One region of the Brucella sp. TWI432 genome, then DNA from elsewhere that is predicted to be linked to it. Evidence: predicted binding sites of a transcription regulator. Region 1 holds the regulator's gene; the other holds the start of a gene.

Region 1 (8,585 bases):
GGAAACCCGTGGGCGAGGGGGCAAAACGGGTTACGACCGGTTTCGACATGACAGCTCCACTATAAAGGCCGCGTCAGGGTACAGCAGATGTGCTGGACGAGGCAGAATTTTGAATATGTAGCGCCCGTTTGTTCATAATCTACAGGCGTCAAGGATTCTTGAGTGAGAACCCTATCGATTTTGACTGGGGTTCATGTAGCATAGGCAGCACAGTGCGCAAGGGCTTCGCGCGATCGGGGAACACTTTTGCAGTCAGGCGGGGGCATGACGAGCATAAGGGACACACAGGAAATAAGCGAACGGGTATTTGTCAAAGACATGTCCGCGGGGCTTGAACGCGCCTTATTGCCCGAACCTTGGATACCTTATAAAGCAAGCGAAGATTTATCTCCCATCTTACCACAACAGCATCGAACCCCATCACAGCGACTGTCGGCGCTGGCTTCGCTTGCGTGGCTCAACTTAAGTGCTGCAATGCTAAGGGAAATCGGCAGGGGCATGTTTTTCCTGCTGTTTCCGGTCTTCATGGGCATCGGGGCGATTGTCTATTTCACACTCTCATTTGAACCTCATTGGTTGCCCATTCTGGCAATTCTAACCGCTCTTGGTGGTGTTCGAGTTTTATCACGCAGGCATTTTCTGTCATCGCGGTTGCTAACGCTGGCCCTTGCGCTTCAGTTGGGAGTGATTGCGGGAAAATTTGAAACAGAGTGGCGAGCCACGCAATTGTTAGGCTCGGAGGTCGCGACGCGCATTACAGGAAGGGTGGCAGCGCTCGAATATAAGGATAACGGCAGTTGGCGTGTGACGCTTGATTTGATCGAAACCCAAAGACCGAAGCTTCGCTATGCACCACAACGCATCCGCATTACAGCGCGCGATATTCCGGCACGCACGACAATTGGCAGCGGATTAACTGGCTTTGCGCGTCTGCGCGTGCCTTCTGGGCCGTTGAGACCGGGCAATTATGATTTTGCATTCCATGCCTATTTTGCCGGGATTGGAGCGAATGGCTTTTTTCTTGGAACTCCGAAAATTGCAGATGTTTTGGAACCGAAGGGGCTTAAGGCGACGATTGCAACTGAAATTGCCAGATTGCGTGTCCATGTTTCCGAGAGGATTGCGGAGGTGCTTTCAGGGGAAGATGGCAGTGTTGCCGCCGCACTGATCGCAGGCGAGCGGGCAGGGATCAGTGATGAAACCAACAATGATCTGCGCAAGGCGGGGCTTGCGCATATTCTGTCAATTTCTGGCCTGCATATGGTGCTGGCAGCCGGTGTGGTCATGATGTCTCTTCGTGCATTATTCGCGCTTTTTCCCGCCTTCAGCGCACGTTATGCTGTCAAGAAATATGCTGCATTTCTCTCGCTTTTGAGTTGCACTTTTTATCTCGCTATGTCGGGCGCAGATGTTGCGGCACAGCGCAGCTACTTGATGATTGTCGTCATGCTTTGTGCGCTGTTGGCTGATCGTGCGGCGATCAGTATGCGAAATCTGGCTATTGCGGCCGTGGCGATGATTGCCATTTCTCCGCATGAAATTCTGGGGCCGAGCTTTCAGATGTCGTTTTCGGCGACTGCGGGGCTGATTGCTGCATTTGCCTGGTGGAGCGACCGAAAAATGCGCAAGCAATCGGCAGGTAATAATCTGCGCTCATCACCCCGTGGAACGATGACAAAGATACTTTTTCCGACATTTGCGACGGGGGCGACATCCATTGTTGCCGGTGTAGCGAGCGGTATATTTGCCGCCTATCATTTTAACAACACGGCGCCCTTTGGACTTGTTGGAAACGTGCTGGCGCTACCAGTCATTTCGATACTTGTGATGCCGTTTGCAGTGTTAAGCTTGATATTGATGCCGTTGCAACTTGATTGGCTGCCATTGCAGGTCATGGGATTTGGCATCTTGCTGGTGAGATATATTGCGAGCTTTGTGGCCAGCTTTTCACCCGATGGTAATCCGGGTGTCATGCCGGTGATGACGCTGATCCTGTGGACTGTCGCGCTTGTCATATCCGTCACATTCACCACAAGATTGCGATTGTTGGCATTGCCTTTCGTTATGGCAGGTCTTGTGGTGTTTATGCGCTCGCCCATGCCCGATATCCTCATTAGCGAGGACGCGAAATTAGTGGCGGTACGATTGCGCGATGGAAGTTTCGCAGTCAACCGCAGCAGACCTCCGCAATTTACGGCGCAGAACTGGCAGACGGCCTATCTGATTGATGATTTTATCCCACCGCAGAGTGCGATGAAACGAAGTGCTGGCGCGCGCGAGGACGGCTTTATCTGTGAGGATGGGCTTTGCACCCTGTCACTTCGGGACGGGCGCATATTTGCCTATACCGCTCAGGAAGAAATGCACGAGATTGCCTGTAATGTCGGGGACGTTGTGGTTTTGGCGATTGCAGGCAAAGACTTAAGCTGCACGCGTTCGTCTACGCTGGTGATTGGCCGACAGGAACTGGCCTTGAAAGGAACGCTCGAAATAAGGCTGGGAGAGGAAATGCAGCGCCATCAGGCGGTTTCTCCTGATCCAGCGGTCCGCGACGATCATCAGATTTATCGCTTTACCGTTGCGGAGCAGCGCAAGGATGCAGCCTATGCCGATTATTTAAATTTTTCAGTCGGTGCGCCAACGCGCCCCTGGCAGCTTCATCGTCTCTATTCGCGCGCCGCACGCGGTCAGCCTGAGCGCGAATATAAGAAGAGAGCGAAAGTATTTACTATCGGGGTGGAAACAGAAGAAACGCTCTAAAGGACTCTATTAAAAGCATGCTCCTATCGATCCTTGTTTTGATCCGACAGGACTTATGCTTTCCGTCTATGCAGAGCATTTCCCGTTTTGATTGAATTATGGGAAATGCTCTATCTGTTTGTTTTTACGCATTTTGCCAGCAATTTTCGATAGAAAAGAGGCTGTCGGCCTCTCCTTTCCCGAACGATTTTTAGTACCGTCGTATCAGACCGATCAGCTTGCCCTGTACGCGGACCCGGTCAGGTCCGAAAATGCGTGTTTCATAAGCCGGGTTGGCGGCTTCCAGCGCAATCGATGCGCCCTTACGGCGGAACCGCTTCAGTGTCGCTTCTTCATCATCGACGAGAGCCACGATGATTTCCCCCGGGCTGGCGGTATCGCCACGCTTGATGATGACCGTATCACCATCAAAAATACCGGCTTCAATCATCGAATCGCCTTTGACCTCAAGCGCGTAATGCTCACCCGCACCAAGCATTTCGGGTGGAAGGCTGATGGAATGTGTCTGATTTTGAATGGCCGAAATTGGTACACCGGCTGCGATGCGACCCATCATGGGAATTGAGACCATCGCCGATGCATCACTATTGGCTGAAACCGGGGCGGTGCGCGCTGCTGAAGGCGCAGAGGGGGCTTTGCCGAGGCTGCCCTCAATAACGCTGGGCGCGAATTTCTTCTGCGCGTTCAGACCGGGGGCTATCGAATCGGGCAGGCGCAACACTTCAAGCGCGCGGGCACGGTTTGGCAGCCTGCGAATGAAGCCACGTTCTTCAAGGGCGGTAATCAGCCGATGAATGCCCGATTTGGATGCCAGATCGAGCGCCTCTTTCATCTCATCGAAAGAGGGGGGAATGCCTGTTTCTTTCATACGTTCATGAATGAACAGCAGGAGCTCGTGCTGTTTACGGGTCAACATGCGCATACCCTCCGGACCAGAATCAAATAAAAACATAACCAGAACAAACACTATATGTTCCAGTCTTGTTCCGCAATGGTTTTAAAATTATTAATATGGGCCGACCCTATTGGATTTTACTATAGCATCATTATCGTGCAAGCATCACCCGCTGCGGCCGCGGGTGCATTTTCTTCTCTGATCAAAAGGGCATCGGAAGCCACCAGCGCTGACAGCATTGAGGAATCCTGAAGTGGATACGGCGTCGCGGTGAGTGTGCCATCCGCCGCCTGTTCAACCGTTGCGCGGACATAATCACGACGATGATCGTTCGCATTCATTGGCTTGCCAAGACGTGCCGGGCGGAAATCCGCGGTCAAATGACGCCCTGATAATTTCGCGATCAGCGGACGCAGAAATACCAAGCTGCAAACGAGGCTTGAAACCGGGTTGCCCGGCAGGCCGATGACATGAACGGTTTTGCCGGATACAGTTTTGTGTCCATACATCAGTGGCTTGCCGGGACGCATGGCGATTTTCCAGAAGTCGAGATCGACACCACAATTTTTCAACGCGCCGTGCATAAAATCGCGATCACCAACCGATGCGCCGCCGATGGTCACGAGAATGTCGACACCATCATCGAGAACCTGACTGATTGCGGATTCGATCTTTGCGGGGTCGTCGCTGATAATGCCCATATCTTCAGGTTTTCCACCTGTACGACGCACGATTTCAGCAACGCCAATGCTGTTGGAGGCGACGATCTGGTCGGCACCGGGAATCGTGCCCGGAGGAACGAGTTCATCCCCTGTGGCCAGAATGGCAATGCGCGGCTGCTTGAAAACAGAAATCATGGCATTGCCGCTGGCAGCGGCAAGCGAAAGGGCCGGGGCATCAAGTTCCCGCCCACTTGGCAGAATAGTGTCACCAGGCGCAAAATCGAGGCCCGCATGACGGATGTGACGGCCTTTGTCCAATCCCTGACGGATTGTGAGCTTGCCGCCGGATCGTTCCGTGTCTTCCTGAATAACGATACTATCAGCGCCTACCGGCATCGGCGCGCCGGTGAAGATGCGGACCGCTTCGCCTTGTTTCAGTTGGCCTTCGAAGCGTTTTCCGGCGGCTGATTCGCCGATGATACTGAATTCAAGAGGATAGTTGATGTTTTGTGGGGCCATCAATGCATAGCCATCCATGGCCGAGCAATCGAAGGGCGGCTGTTTCAGCTTGGCTTGAACAGGTTCTGCAACAACACGTCCGCCTGCTTCAGAAAGAGAGAGCGTCTCTGTGCCATGCGGCTCTGCATTATTGAGAATACGTGCAAGGGCCTCATCGATTGGAAGCAGGGACATGCGTTTTCCTCTCGTCTGAAAAATCAGGCTTTCCAGTCACCTGACTTGCCACCGCTCTTTGCCGAAACGCGAATGTTGGTAATTTCCATGTGGCGATCAACGGCCTTCGCCATATCATAGATGGTCAGGCAAGTAACTGATACGGCAGTCAGCGCTTCCATCTCAACGCCGGTTCGGCCTTTTAGTTTCGCAGTCGCAGAGATGCGAAGGCCGGGAAGTGACAGATCCGGTTCAATGTCTACTGACACCTTTGTCAGCATCAATGGGTGGCAAAGTGGAATGAGATCAGCGGTCTTCTTCGCGGCCATAATGCCTGCAAGACGGGCAGTGCCGATAACGTCGCCTTTTGCGGCATTGCCTTCCAGAATAAGCGCCAGAGTTTCCGGCTTCATTCTCACCGCTCCTTCGGCGGTGGCCACGCGTTCAGTTTCAGCCTTGTCGCCGACATCGACCATATGGGCGGCGCCTGTCTGGTCGATATGGGTGAGCTTGGCAGACATGGTTCACACCCTACCGGTCAGAAGTTCACGGGTGGCTGATGCCACATCTTCTTTACGCATCAGGCTTTCGCCGATCAGGAATGTGCCGATATTCGATTTTTCGAGACGCAGGCAGTCGTCATGGGTGAAGATGCCGCTTTCGCCCACCAGAAGGCGGTCCGAAGGCACCATCTTTGCGAGGCGTTCAGAGACTGCGAGATCGACTTCAAATGTGCGCAGATTGCGATTGTTTACGCCAACGAGGCGCGATGAAAGTTTCAGCGCACGTTCCATTTCTTCCTCGTCATGCACTTCAATCAGTGCATCCATGCCGAGATCAAAAGCAGTTTCTTCCAGCGCTTTTGCAAGGTCATCATCGACGCTTGCCATAATGATAAGAATGCAATCTGCGCCCCAGCTGCGCGCCTCATAGACCTGATAGGTATCGAAGAGGAAATCTTTGCGCAGGGCGGGCAGCGAGCATGCATTGCGCGCTGCAATCAGAAATTCAGGCGCGCCCTGAAAAGAGGGCGTATCTGTGAGAACAGAAAGGCAGGCAGCACCACCATCTTCATAGGCTTTTGCCAATGCCGGTGGGTCAAAATCCGGGCGGATAAGGCCTTTTGACGGGCTTGCCTTCTTGATTTCGGCAATGAGTGCGAATTGGTCTGCAGCGCGCTTGGATTCCAGTGCACTTAGAAAGCCGCGCGTTGCGGGCTGATCTTTGGCCTGTGCCGTTACTTCTTGGAGCGGAAGGCGAGCCTTGGCAGCAGCGATTTCTTCGCGCTTATAGGCTTCGATTTTCCGCAGAATGTCAGTGGACATGTTTTTTCTTCTCCGTCAAAGCGGCTTGTCATGAGACACAGCGATAACTTTTTGCAGCACTTCAAGCGCTGAACCGCTGTCGATTGATTGCGCGGCGAGGGTGATGCCTTCCATGAGGTCGTTTGCTTTGCCTGCAATCACCAGTGCTGCGGCAGAATTCAACAGCACGATGTCACGATAAGCATTTTTCGCGCCCTCAAGTACGTCAAGCAGGGCTTTGGCATTCACTTCGGCATCGCCCCCTTTAAGCTCGGACATGTCCACGCGACGCAGGCCGACTTCTTCAGGAGTGATCTCAAAAGTGCGAATGTTTCCGTTTTCGAGTGCCGCGATCTTTGTTGTGCCAGCCGTGGTCATTTCATCAAGGCCATCGCCATAGACAACCCATGCCGTTTCAGAGCCAAGCTCTTTAAGCACTTCTGCCAGCGGTTCGACCCATTCAGCGGAAAAGACGCCAACCAGTTGCCGCTTAACGCTTGCCGGGTTTGAAAGTGGTCCAAGCAGATTGAAAATTGTTCTCGTGCCGAGTTCGACACGTGACGGTCCGACATGACGCATTGCTGAATGATGCATCGGTGCAAACATGAAGCCGAGACCAGCTTCATCAATGCTGCGCGCAATGGTATTGGCATCAGCTTCGATATTCACGCCCAAAGCAGCCAAAGCATCGGCTGCACCAGAGCGGGATGAGAGGGCGCGGTTGCCATGTTTTGCAACCGGAACACCTGCGCCCGCTACAACAAAAGCGGAGCAGCTGGAGACATTATAAGAACCAGACTGGTCACCGCCGGTGCCAACGATGTCAACCGCGTCAGCAGAAGCGCTTACCGGCAGCATACGTGAGCGCATGGATGAAACAGCACCCGCAATTTCAGGTACGGTTTCGCCACGCACACGCAACGCCATCAGGAAACCACCAATCTGCGACGGTGTCGCCTGACCGGACATCATGATGTCAAAAGCTGCCTTGGAATCCTCAAACGACAGTGGGGTGCCTAAGGCAGCCTTGGCGATATAGGGTTTTAAGTCAGCCATGATTTATGTCCGTTGCCTATCAGAGTGCCAGAAGATCAGAATGCCAGCGCGCGGTTGATCGCTGCTTGATTGATCTTCACTGGATATTGCTTCTGCAATTCACCAACCAGTTGCTCAAGAACATCGTCGGTCAGTGCGTTTGCCAGATATTGCTGTTGTTGCGCAGGAATTGCTTCCGGGCCTGCTGCGGTTGGTTCGGTGACTTCGGTAACCTTGAAAAGGATTTGTCCGTCGTTTGAAACCGCGCCAGCGGTGCCCGTGTGGTTAAGTGGCCCACGGAAAACCTGAGCGGTTGCAGCCGAACCAAAATCCGCATCGTTCGTATTGCGGGTAATGCCGCGCTTGGTCTGCTTTTCAAGCCCAAGCTCTGCTGCAATCGCATCGAGAGTTTCTCCACCATCAAGGCGCTTCTTCAGCTCTGCCATGCGGTCGTTAAGGCGCTTTACAGCTTCTTCGCCTTTCCATTCAGCGATAACCTTGTCTTTGACTTCATCAAGGGTGCGATCACGGGCAGGGGTGATGCCATCGACCTGATACCAGAGGTAACCCGTGTTTCCCAATGTCAGCGCATCATTATCAAAGCCCTGATCCGCCTGAAACGCCGCCGAAATAAGGGCTTGCGAATTTGGCAGATCAACGCTTTTGCCGGTCGGATCGTTGCCTTCTGCATCAACCGCGTCAACCGTTACAGATTTGAGATTGAGTGCTTTGGCAACGTCAGCCATGCTGCCGCCTTCCGAACGCTGCTGCTCATAAGCATCATGAATGCCGTTGATGCTGCTGATTGCGATATTGGTCGCAACTGTATCGCGAATTTCTTTTTCGACGTCTGACAGCGCCTTTACATTTGCCGGATTAACCTTCGTAACGCGCAGAATAACAGGACCAAATGCGCCCTTGACCACATCAGTTACGCCACCTTCCGGCAACGCAAAAGCCGCATCTGCGATAACCGCATCAGGAAGTGCCGTTTTCTCGAAAGTTCCCAAAACCAGATCAGCTTCGCTCTTTCCCTGTTCCTTGCCGATATCGACAAAGCTGGTACCGGCAGCGATTTTTTCATGCGCTGCTTTCGCCGCAGCTTCATCGGCAAAATTCAGCTGTTCGATGGTGCGGGTCTCATTGGTGCTGAAGCGGCTTTTGTTCTTCTCATAATATTCTTTGATTTCATCCTGCGTGACGGCGGATGCATCAGCAATATCGGAAGGTTCAAGCTTCACATAGGTGATCTTGCGG
Region 2 (8,585 bases), on a different contig from region 1:
CCGTTACGACCGTTCCTTCGCCCACACAGCTTTTAATTTGCATCGAGCCTTGATGCAGTTCCACCAGCCCCTTGACCACCGAAAGGCCAAGGCCGCTGCCCTCTTGCGCGCGCGTATAGTGATTGTCTGCGCGCACGAATGGCGCCCCGATGCGCTGCATATCTTCCGGTTCAATGCCAATGCCGGTATCAGAGACCACGATTTCGAGATGTGGACGCCCATTGATCATTACACGCGCAGCATCGATCGTGACGCATCCACCGGTTTGCGTAAATTTCACGGCATTGGCTGCAAGATTGATCAAGATTTGCTGTAGCGCACGGCGATCCGCCACCAGATCACCGGTGCTCGCATTCACACGATGACAAAAAGCGATGCCCTTTTTCTCGGCCTGCGGCAGCATAACAGCCGCACACAGTTCAGCCACTTCCCTGAAATTAATATTCTGTGGCTCAATGCCGTAAGTGCCAGTTTCAAGCTTTGAATTATCAAGCACAGAATTGACCAGCTCGAGCAGATAATGGCCCGACTTATGAATGAGACCAGCATATTCGCGCTGTTTTTCATTCTGCAACTGGCAGCCCATTTCGTGCGAGAGTATATCCGAAAAGCCGATGATCGAATTGAGCGGCGTGCGCAGTTCATGGCTGACGGTTGCAAGCAAACGTCCCTTGCTGATCCGTTCCGCTTCAAGCTGCGCTTTCAGCGCATTGATTTCTTCAAGCAGCTTATGTTCGCCTTCGAGCGAACGGCCGACCAGGGTGATAATGCCGTTGCTGGCAGCACCTTCCATACGGAAGGCTAGAAAAACCGGAGTGCCGTTTTCCAACATGCGCAGACGAATATCCGCTGGCTGTGATGCATGTCCTGAACGCAGGTCCGCCAGAAGCGACAAATATTGCACGCGATCTGCAACATGGATCCGATCAATCAACGCAACGCCTTCAAGATTGTGTGGCTGCACGCCCAGCACTGCTGCGGACTGCGCATCAACTTGAGTGAGAACGCCCTCGATATCCAGACAGAGTCGCACACCGCCTTCCGCGACCACAGGTTGATGCTGCACAAGCGGCTTTGATTGAAGTGCAGATTTAATCGCAAAACTGCGCGCTATAAGGCTCATCATATAAAGTATCAAAATGATCAGCGATGCGGGTGCAACAGATATGCCACCTTTAAGCGCAAAGAAACTTAAAACGCAGGCGCTCAAGCCAGTCGCTGCAAGCACAGGCGGAATCTTACGGCTGACAAACCATATTTCCAGCGGCAAGGCTGCTGCCATTATCCAAAGCGCGACGTTGCTGGCATTTAGAAACATTGAAATTGCGGCAAGACCGGCGCCATAGGCCAAGAAATTCAACGCTCCAAGTGCTGCAACGCTCAGACCCATGAGGCTGAGCGCGCATAGAATCATCGCAAAGCCAGCAAAACTTGCGGCAAGAACAGCAATGGCTGCAAAATCTGTCGTTAAGCCCGATGCGAGCACGGCTGCAAACAGAAGGGTGGGCATGAGCATAAATGAGCCGACAGTGCGAAGCGCTACGGCATCCGATTGGTCAGTCCAACGCTGGCAGAAACGTTCGTGAAAACGCGCCAACGTCTGCACCTTCGTGCCGAGAATCTGTGCTGCGTTCAAAAGAATGGCGTTCAACTTGCCTTACTCACTCAATACTCGCTCGGTTTATCCATCGCGGAAGAACCTCTGAAAGCCAGAATGCAGGTGAGGCTTTAAAGAAACGATAAAACGAAGCCATCTTCAGCAACTTGATGCAGAATCTGACGGTTCGGCGCGGGTGTTTTTCCGCTATGGTAAACAGATGGTGGATATGGGCAGTCCCGATTGCCTTTCAAGGCGCGCCACAATCAGGCGTAAGACACCAGCGATTCTTACGGTTACGGAATCTTTTCAAATTACGTAGACAATGCCATTACCAATCCCGGCCAACAAACTCCGAGCGTAATGATCCGTTTTCTCATCAAATCCGTATTCTGGTTGTCGCTGGCATTTATTGTCATGCCGCACTTCTTTCCTGCGGACAAAGAAAACACGTCATCTAAAAATGCTGCTTCGGTTGAAGCAATGGCAAAGCCAGACTCCATCAATCAACTGCTTGCAAACGGCAAAACGGCATTGGAAGTTGGAAAGCTCTGCGCCAACAATCCTGCATTGTGCGAAAATGGCACGTCTTTGCTTTCAAGTGCAGCCAGCGGAATCCTACACCGCAGCGGCAGTATCCTCGAATATCTGAGTGATCGCATCGGCACAAAGCATGAGATACCTGCTGCCACTGTTACAAAGCAGGAGCCGCTGACAGAGCCTTCAAAGACGTCTCTCCAGACCATTCCGGTCCCCACGCCGCGTGCAAGCGCATTGCGAGCGCAAGCGAGATGAACGAAGCCCGTGAATGCAGACAGAGCCCAGAGCACATCCTGAAAAGTGTGAAACAGTTTTCCGTGACCTTGGCGGCTTTTGTCCCTATATAGATGGCTTATCCAAGATTTTATTCAGGCGAATGTCATGACCACCACGATAGACAGCATTATCTCCGACTTCGAATTTCTCGACGATTGGGAAGACCGCTACCGCTATGTGATTGATCTTGGAAAGGAATTGCCTGCCTACCCGGAAGATGCCCGCGATGCTGCACACAAGGTGCAGGGCTGTGTCAGTCAAGTCTGGCTCAAAACCATTCCACATGAGGGCGATGACCCGATTGTGGAGTTTCTGGGCGATTCAGATGCCCATATCGTGCGCGGGCTGGTGGCCATTGTGCTGGCCTTCTATTCAGGCCGCAAGGCATCGGAAATCGTCGCATCCGATCCCGAAGACCTGCTTAAGAAGCTCGGACTGGATGAGCATTTAACGCCGCAGCGTTCCAATGGCCTTCGCTCCATGGTGGCGCGTATTCACAGGGATGCAGAAATTCTCCGTATTTCAGCTTAACAGTTTTTCGACTGCAAGCGCGGCTGAGAGCAGCTCTTTATCAGCGCCATTGCGTGCGCTCATCATCAGGCCTGCCGGCATCCCTGAAACAGGCATCGGCAGTGTAATGCTGCAAAGATCGAACTGATTGGCAATCTGCGTATTGCGCAATAACAGTTCTTCAACCCGATCATATTCGGCAGGGTTTCCACTGACCGATGCGATGGTTGGTGCAACAATCGGCGTTGTTGGCGCGATGAAAAAATCAATGTCGCGCAGCCGCTGATCCATTTCTTCAATCAGCTTCAAGCGTGTATCCATCAGCTGGTTATAGGCTGCATTGGAGACGTTAAGACGCTTTACAAGCGTATGTTTTACCCTCTCATCGACGTTCGCGTCAGGGTCTTTCAGCCAAGTTTGCGCATGAACACGGCTCGCTTCAATACCGGCAATTGAGCCAATACGGGTCGCTTCGTAAAAGGCAAGAATAAGATCATCCAGTTCAATTCTTACAATGCGTGCTCCGGCTTTTTCGAGCGTGCTCGCCGCCAGATCAAAAGCGGTCGCGACCTCCGGCTGCATGTCGTGCAGCAAAAGGCCAGCAGGCAGCCCTACTCTTCGCCCCCCCACAGACGCAAAAACAGGCAAAACCGGGCTATCGCCTGCCATTACCGCATCGACAAGAATGCAGTCGCTCACGTTTTTCGTTAAAGGGCCAATCGAATCAAGCGATGGAGCGAGCGGAAAGGCACCTTGGAGCGGAATGCGTTTTGCGGTCGGCTTGAAACCGACCAAACCATTGAGTGCCGCCGGAATGCGAACGGAACCGCCTGTATCAGAACCAATCGCAATTTCACTGGTGCCCTGCGCAACAGAAACCGCAGCACCGGACGACGACCCTCCCGGCACACGTGTTGGATCGACGGCATTTGCCGGAACGCCATAATGCGGATTGAGCCCCACTGCAGTGAACGCAAATTCCGTCATGTGGGTCTTGCCGACGATGATGGCACCCGCAGCTCTCAGGCGTTGCACAATAATCGCGTCCGTATGCGCAGGCGCAGCCGTTTTGCGAATGATGGAGCCAGCCAGCGTTGGCTCTCCTTTCACATCGAACAGGTCTTTGATCGAAACGATCCGGCCATCAAGCGGACCAAGAACACGCCTCTCTTTCGCACGTTGCTCAGACGCGCTGGCCTCAAGACGCGCCGTCTCCTGATAGATAACACTGAAGACGCACTCATTTTTCGCGCTCGTCTCAAGCTCATTCAGAATTGTCTCCAGATTTTGCCGACAGCTTTGCATTTTCGTTTCCATATTCAAATTGCGATCAGCCCTTTGCCGGGCTTGCAGTCGGGCGATAGTCATCAGAACCCCAATGCAGAATCACCGGAGATCGGCATTCTTTTGCGAGTTGTGGATTATAATGTCGGTGTAGCATAGAAAGTCCCATTTTCAGCAGCATTTTGCCAGAACGCACCGGCCACTGTCGTTCCCGCTCTACCGTTTCAAGTCCTTTGAGAAAGCAGCATACATCAATCAGTACGCCGCTTAATTCGGGTCCAACGGCATCCAGCGCCCGCTCCACGCGCATCCGGCTTGCCAGCGCAATATCGGTGAGTTCCGCCATCCCACCCGGCCCCGAACGCGTGGAACCAGAAACACCGACATCCCAGCGCGCTGACATGGATGGCATCATAGCGCCACGGGTAAAATCGGCCCGTAATCTCTCGCCTGCGCGAAATTCATCTTCACAAATGAAACTTCCACCATCTGCGTTGCGAAGACGATAAAGTTTCGCAAGCGGAGATTCAGACAGGTTGATTTCAACCTTTTCGCCGTGCTCAATCTCAACGGTTTCTGTCTTGCGCACAGGTTTTGGATTTTTCGCCGCAGTCTTGCGCGTATAGCCTGAAATCACCAAGCGCTCGCCTTCGCAAATCACAATGCCGCGCTTTTGCATTGCATCCAGTTCGACACGCGTTACGGCTATATTTCCCTGCTCGCCAACCAGCAAAACATGTGTTTCGCGGACCGAATCCTGCATCTCACAGCCACCCTGCCTGAGAAAACGAATGATCCGGGCTTCGGACGTCGAATATGTTGTGCTCATGCTGCCATCCTCCACGCCGAGAACCCTTGATTAACAACCTTTTCCAGCGTCGCAACCACAGCGTCGTAATCCTCATCATCGCGCCTGTCCTCCACGAGGTGGCAGGCATACATAACCGTCGTACGATCGCGGGCAAAACCGACAGCCACCTCACGCATCACCATTCCGAATGAAGTATGTGCGAGATACATTCCCAATTGTCGAACCTGTGCCACTTCTCTCCTGCATCGCAAAGGCGAACGTAATTCTGCGCCACTGACAGCGAAATAAGCAGACAATAAATCGATAAGCGCATCACAGATTTCCACGTTTTTCTCCTGACGCCTGCGCCCCAAAGCAGGACCGGAATTATCCGGGTTAAGCGTTCGTCCGTGTCGCGCTGCAATGACTCGTAAAGCTTCTACAGCTTCTGCGCGGGTATGGATGATATCCGAAAATTTCAGAGACATTCATCTTTCCTCACCATTATAGGAATATGTTCTTATAATGAGGATTCTGCAAGTGGGGATAAGTTTATTGAAGCACTAGGACACTTCATTATCCAGAGATTTTATCAAAAAATAGGAATTTTATCCAACGGCCGTCAAAGACGGTGATCCTATCATCGGTACGCATCACGAACCCATGAAAGATCACCAAATGGAAATTGTTCTTCGTAAAGCCTGCCAGGCATTTCTGGCAGCACGCAGCCAGGAGCGTATGAACTCCATGCAGCGCATCGCACTACAGATTATCGCCGGTATCGATATGGATAATCTCTTGAGCGCCCCGCAAGACCAACAAAAACAAGCGCAAAGCAAGCTTATCCGGTTGATTGAGCGCGAGCGCCTGAAGGGCGTCAGCGGCCACTGGAGCTACGATCTCAACAGACATATCGCTTTGAAGCAGGCGCTCGACAGGCTTGGCGGAGAAATAAATACAATGAAGAGAAAGACCGTATCAGGCATAGCGAGATAAGCGCTCGAATAAAATTCAAATAAAAATAGCCCGGCATATCAATGCCGGGCTACACTCAACCTGTTTTACAACACGTAACGAATTAAAGCTCCGATCTGATTAAAACAGATCAAAGCTCTAAATTTTTCTATTTGAAGCACAATCTTAACGACCTTCGCTTCGCTCCGGTCGGATTATGCTCTAAATTATGCGTCCTTAGGCTTACGGCCCAGACCCATCTTCTTTGCAAGACGCGAACGTGCTGCAGCATAGTTCGGAGCAACCATTGGATAGTTAGGATCAAGATCCCACTTTTCACGATACTGCTCAGGAGACAGGCTGTAATGGGTCATCAGGTGACGCTTCAGCGACTTGAACTTTTTGCCGTCTTCGAGGCAAATGATGTAATCATCATGAACCGATTTCTTCGGATTTACGGCCGGCTTTGGTTTTTCAACAACGACAGGCGCTTCTTCACGAGCAACGTGGCTCTTGAAAGCAGCATGTACTTCTGAAATCAGGAGAGGCAGTTCACTTGCGCGAATAGAATTATTTCCGACATAAGCTGCAACAACATCAGCAGTCAGGCTGAGAAGCAATTCTGCGCTCTCGTCGTAAACTTCAGAGTTTTCCATTTTATTTCCTTTTTGGTCGTCTTAGCATCAAACAGATTATGGCTCTCAAAAACCTGAATGCCGTCTGCGCGAATTTCTTATCCCCACCCCACCTTACAAACGATGCAATTAACAATGAATAGTGTCATTTGCAATAGAATTGTCAAACCACATTACATTAAAGTGGCCGGCTTCTTCTTATGTCATTAAATACAACATAATTATTCCCGGACTCAGGCCATCAAGTTGACTGAAAACACACAGACAGCGCTGCTTTCAGCGCCATAATTTATTCGTATTGATGGGCGGAAATGGAAAATTGTGTTAGCGCGCCCTTACGTTGTAGAGCACTCATAAGCAATCATTTTTTTGTGATAAGTCTTTTACCATAAGCTAAAACAAATATCATTCTGCACGTGAGACCCTGAACAAGGAGTCGGGCAACAAAAAGGCCAGAGTACAATATATTTTGATTAAATAAACTCGCATTCAACGGTGTCACCAACTATATATTCGACATACGTACATCAGCAGATTGAGCCCGATTAGCGTAGACAAGATTTATCAGTGGGTTGAAGCACTTACCCCGGAGCGCGCTTTGATCAGATTGAATCACATCAGTGCGCTAAACTGACAAGAACCAACTGGCAGTCTTACACTGCAATGCGCCAAAGAGAGGACAAAACCATGTCAAGCTCTACCAGTCAGAGAAGCAATCTTAAGGTTGTTAAGACTGATGCCGAATGGCGGGAACAGCTCACGCCCATTCAGTATCAGATCACACGCCAGCACGGCACAGAACGCGCTTTTTCAAGCCCGAATTTCGACAGTTCGCTGCATGGAACCTATCGATGCGTTTGTTGTGATCGTCCGCTCTACAAGTCGGAAGCGAAATATGAATCAGGCACTGGCTGGCCAAGTTTCTATCAGCCGATTGAACCTGATGCCGTTTCTGCATTTGAAGATCATTCCTATGGTATGACCCGCACTGAAATCCGCTGCTCAGACTGCGATGCGCATCTGGGCCACGTCTTTCCCGATGGTCCGCCACCAACCGGCCTGCGCTATTGCATGAACGGAAATGCACTGATTTTCGATCAGGATTAATTCTTGTGTTTAACAGTCCGGAACGGCACAACGGTTCGGACTGATTTCATTTGCTTTTTACTGGATTTTACATGCCACACGACACCAATTTTCCTCAGCCACCAAAAGCACCAAAGCATCCTGCGAGCGATACACGCCATGGCATCACCCGCACCGATGATTATGCGTGGCTGCGCGCCGATAACTGGCAGGAGGTCTTCAAGGATCCGTCTGTTCTGGCGCCTGAAATTCATGATCATCTGGAGGCAGAAAACGCCTATCAAACAGCGCTCATGAAAGATACAGAAGCGCTTCAGAAGCAGCTGTTTGCCGAGATGCGTGGTCGCATCAAGGAAGACGATTCATCGATTCCGTCAAAGGACGGTCCCTATGCTTATGGCATGTCGTTCCGGACCGGCGGCGAGCAGCCTTACTTCATTCGCACCCCACACGATGGCGGTGATGAAACCATTCTGCTCGATGGCGACAAGGAAGCGGAAGATAAAGCTTATTTCCGCCTCGCATCCGCCGATCATTCGCCCGATCACAATCGCTTGATCTGGGGCTATGACGATAAGGGATCAGAGTTCTACAAGCTCAGAGTTCGTGATCTCAGCACCATGTCGGATCTCGAAGATATTCTGTCGGATACCAACGGCGGCGGAAGCTGGGATGCAGACAGCAAAGGTTTTTTCTATACTTTGCTGGATGAAAACCATCGCCCCTCCAAGGTCTTTTACCATGAAATCGGCACTGAACAGTCGCAGGATAAGCTGATCTATGAAGAGAAGGACGCCGGTTTCTTCCTCGGTGTTGGCGGTTCTGCACTGGATGATTTTATCTTCATCGATATTCACGATCACGAGACTTCGGAATGCTGGCTGTTGCCAGCCAACGATCCATCTGCAAAACC

What was found. The regulator LexA, encoded in region 1, represses DNA repair genes until DNA is damaged. The targets are predictions, from matches to a motif close to TGTTCNNNNTGTGTTCNG.
Positions count from the first base shown of each region.
Region 2: a site for LexA is predicted at 5,642-5,659, ahead of ABE527_RS04005 (cytoplasmic protein). Genes of this name have one in related genera too.

Region 1 covers NZ_JBDJNL010000002.1:362,924-371,508, forward strand. The annotation lists gene gltX (glutamate--tRNA ligase) at 1-49, opposite strand, end outside; gene ABE527_RS06880 (ComEC/Rec2 family competence protein) at 265-2,760, shown strand; gene lexA (transcriptional repressor LexA) at 2,951-3,676, opposite strand; gene ABE527_RS06890 (molybdopterin molybdotransferase MoeA) at 3,796-5,010, opposite strand; gene moaC (cyclic pyranopterin monophosphate synthase MoaC) at 5,034-5,510, opposite strand; gene trpC (indole-3-glycerol phosphate synthase TrpC) at 5,514-6,314, opposite strand; gene trpD (anthranilate phosphoribosyltransferase) at 6,330-7,349, opposite strand; gene ABE527_RS06910 (peptidyl-prolyl cis-trans isomerase) at 7,385-8,585, opposite strand, start outside.
Region 2 covers NZ_JBDJNL010000001.1:807,574-816,158, reverse strand. The annotation lists gene ABE527_RS04035 (sensor histidine kinase) at 1-1,651, opposite strand, end outside; gene ABE527_RS04030 (hypothetical protein) at 1,961-2,392, shown strand; gene ABE527_RS04025 (SufE family protein) at 2,519-2,944, shown strand; gene ABE527_RS04020 (amidase) at 2,936-4,228, opposite strand; gene ABE527_RS04015 (DUF6456 domain-containing protein) at 4,254-5,036, opposite strand; gene ABE527_RS04010 (helix-turn-helix domain-containing protein) at 5,033-5,479, opposite strand; gene ABE527_RS04005 (cytoplasmic protein) at 5,676-5,993, shown strand; gene ABE527_RS04000 (Ros/MucR family transcriptional regulator) at 6,179-6,607, opposite strand; gene msrB (peptide-methionine (R)-S-oxide reductase MsrB) at 7,274-7,693, shown strand; gene ABE527_RS03990 (S9 family peptidase) at 7,765-8,585, shown strand, end outside.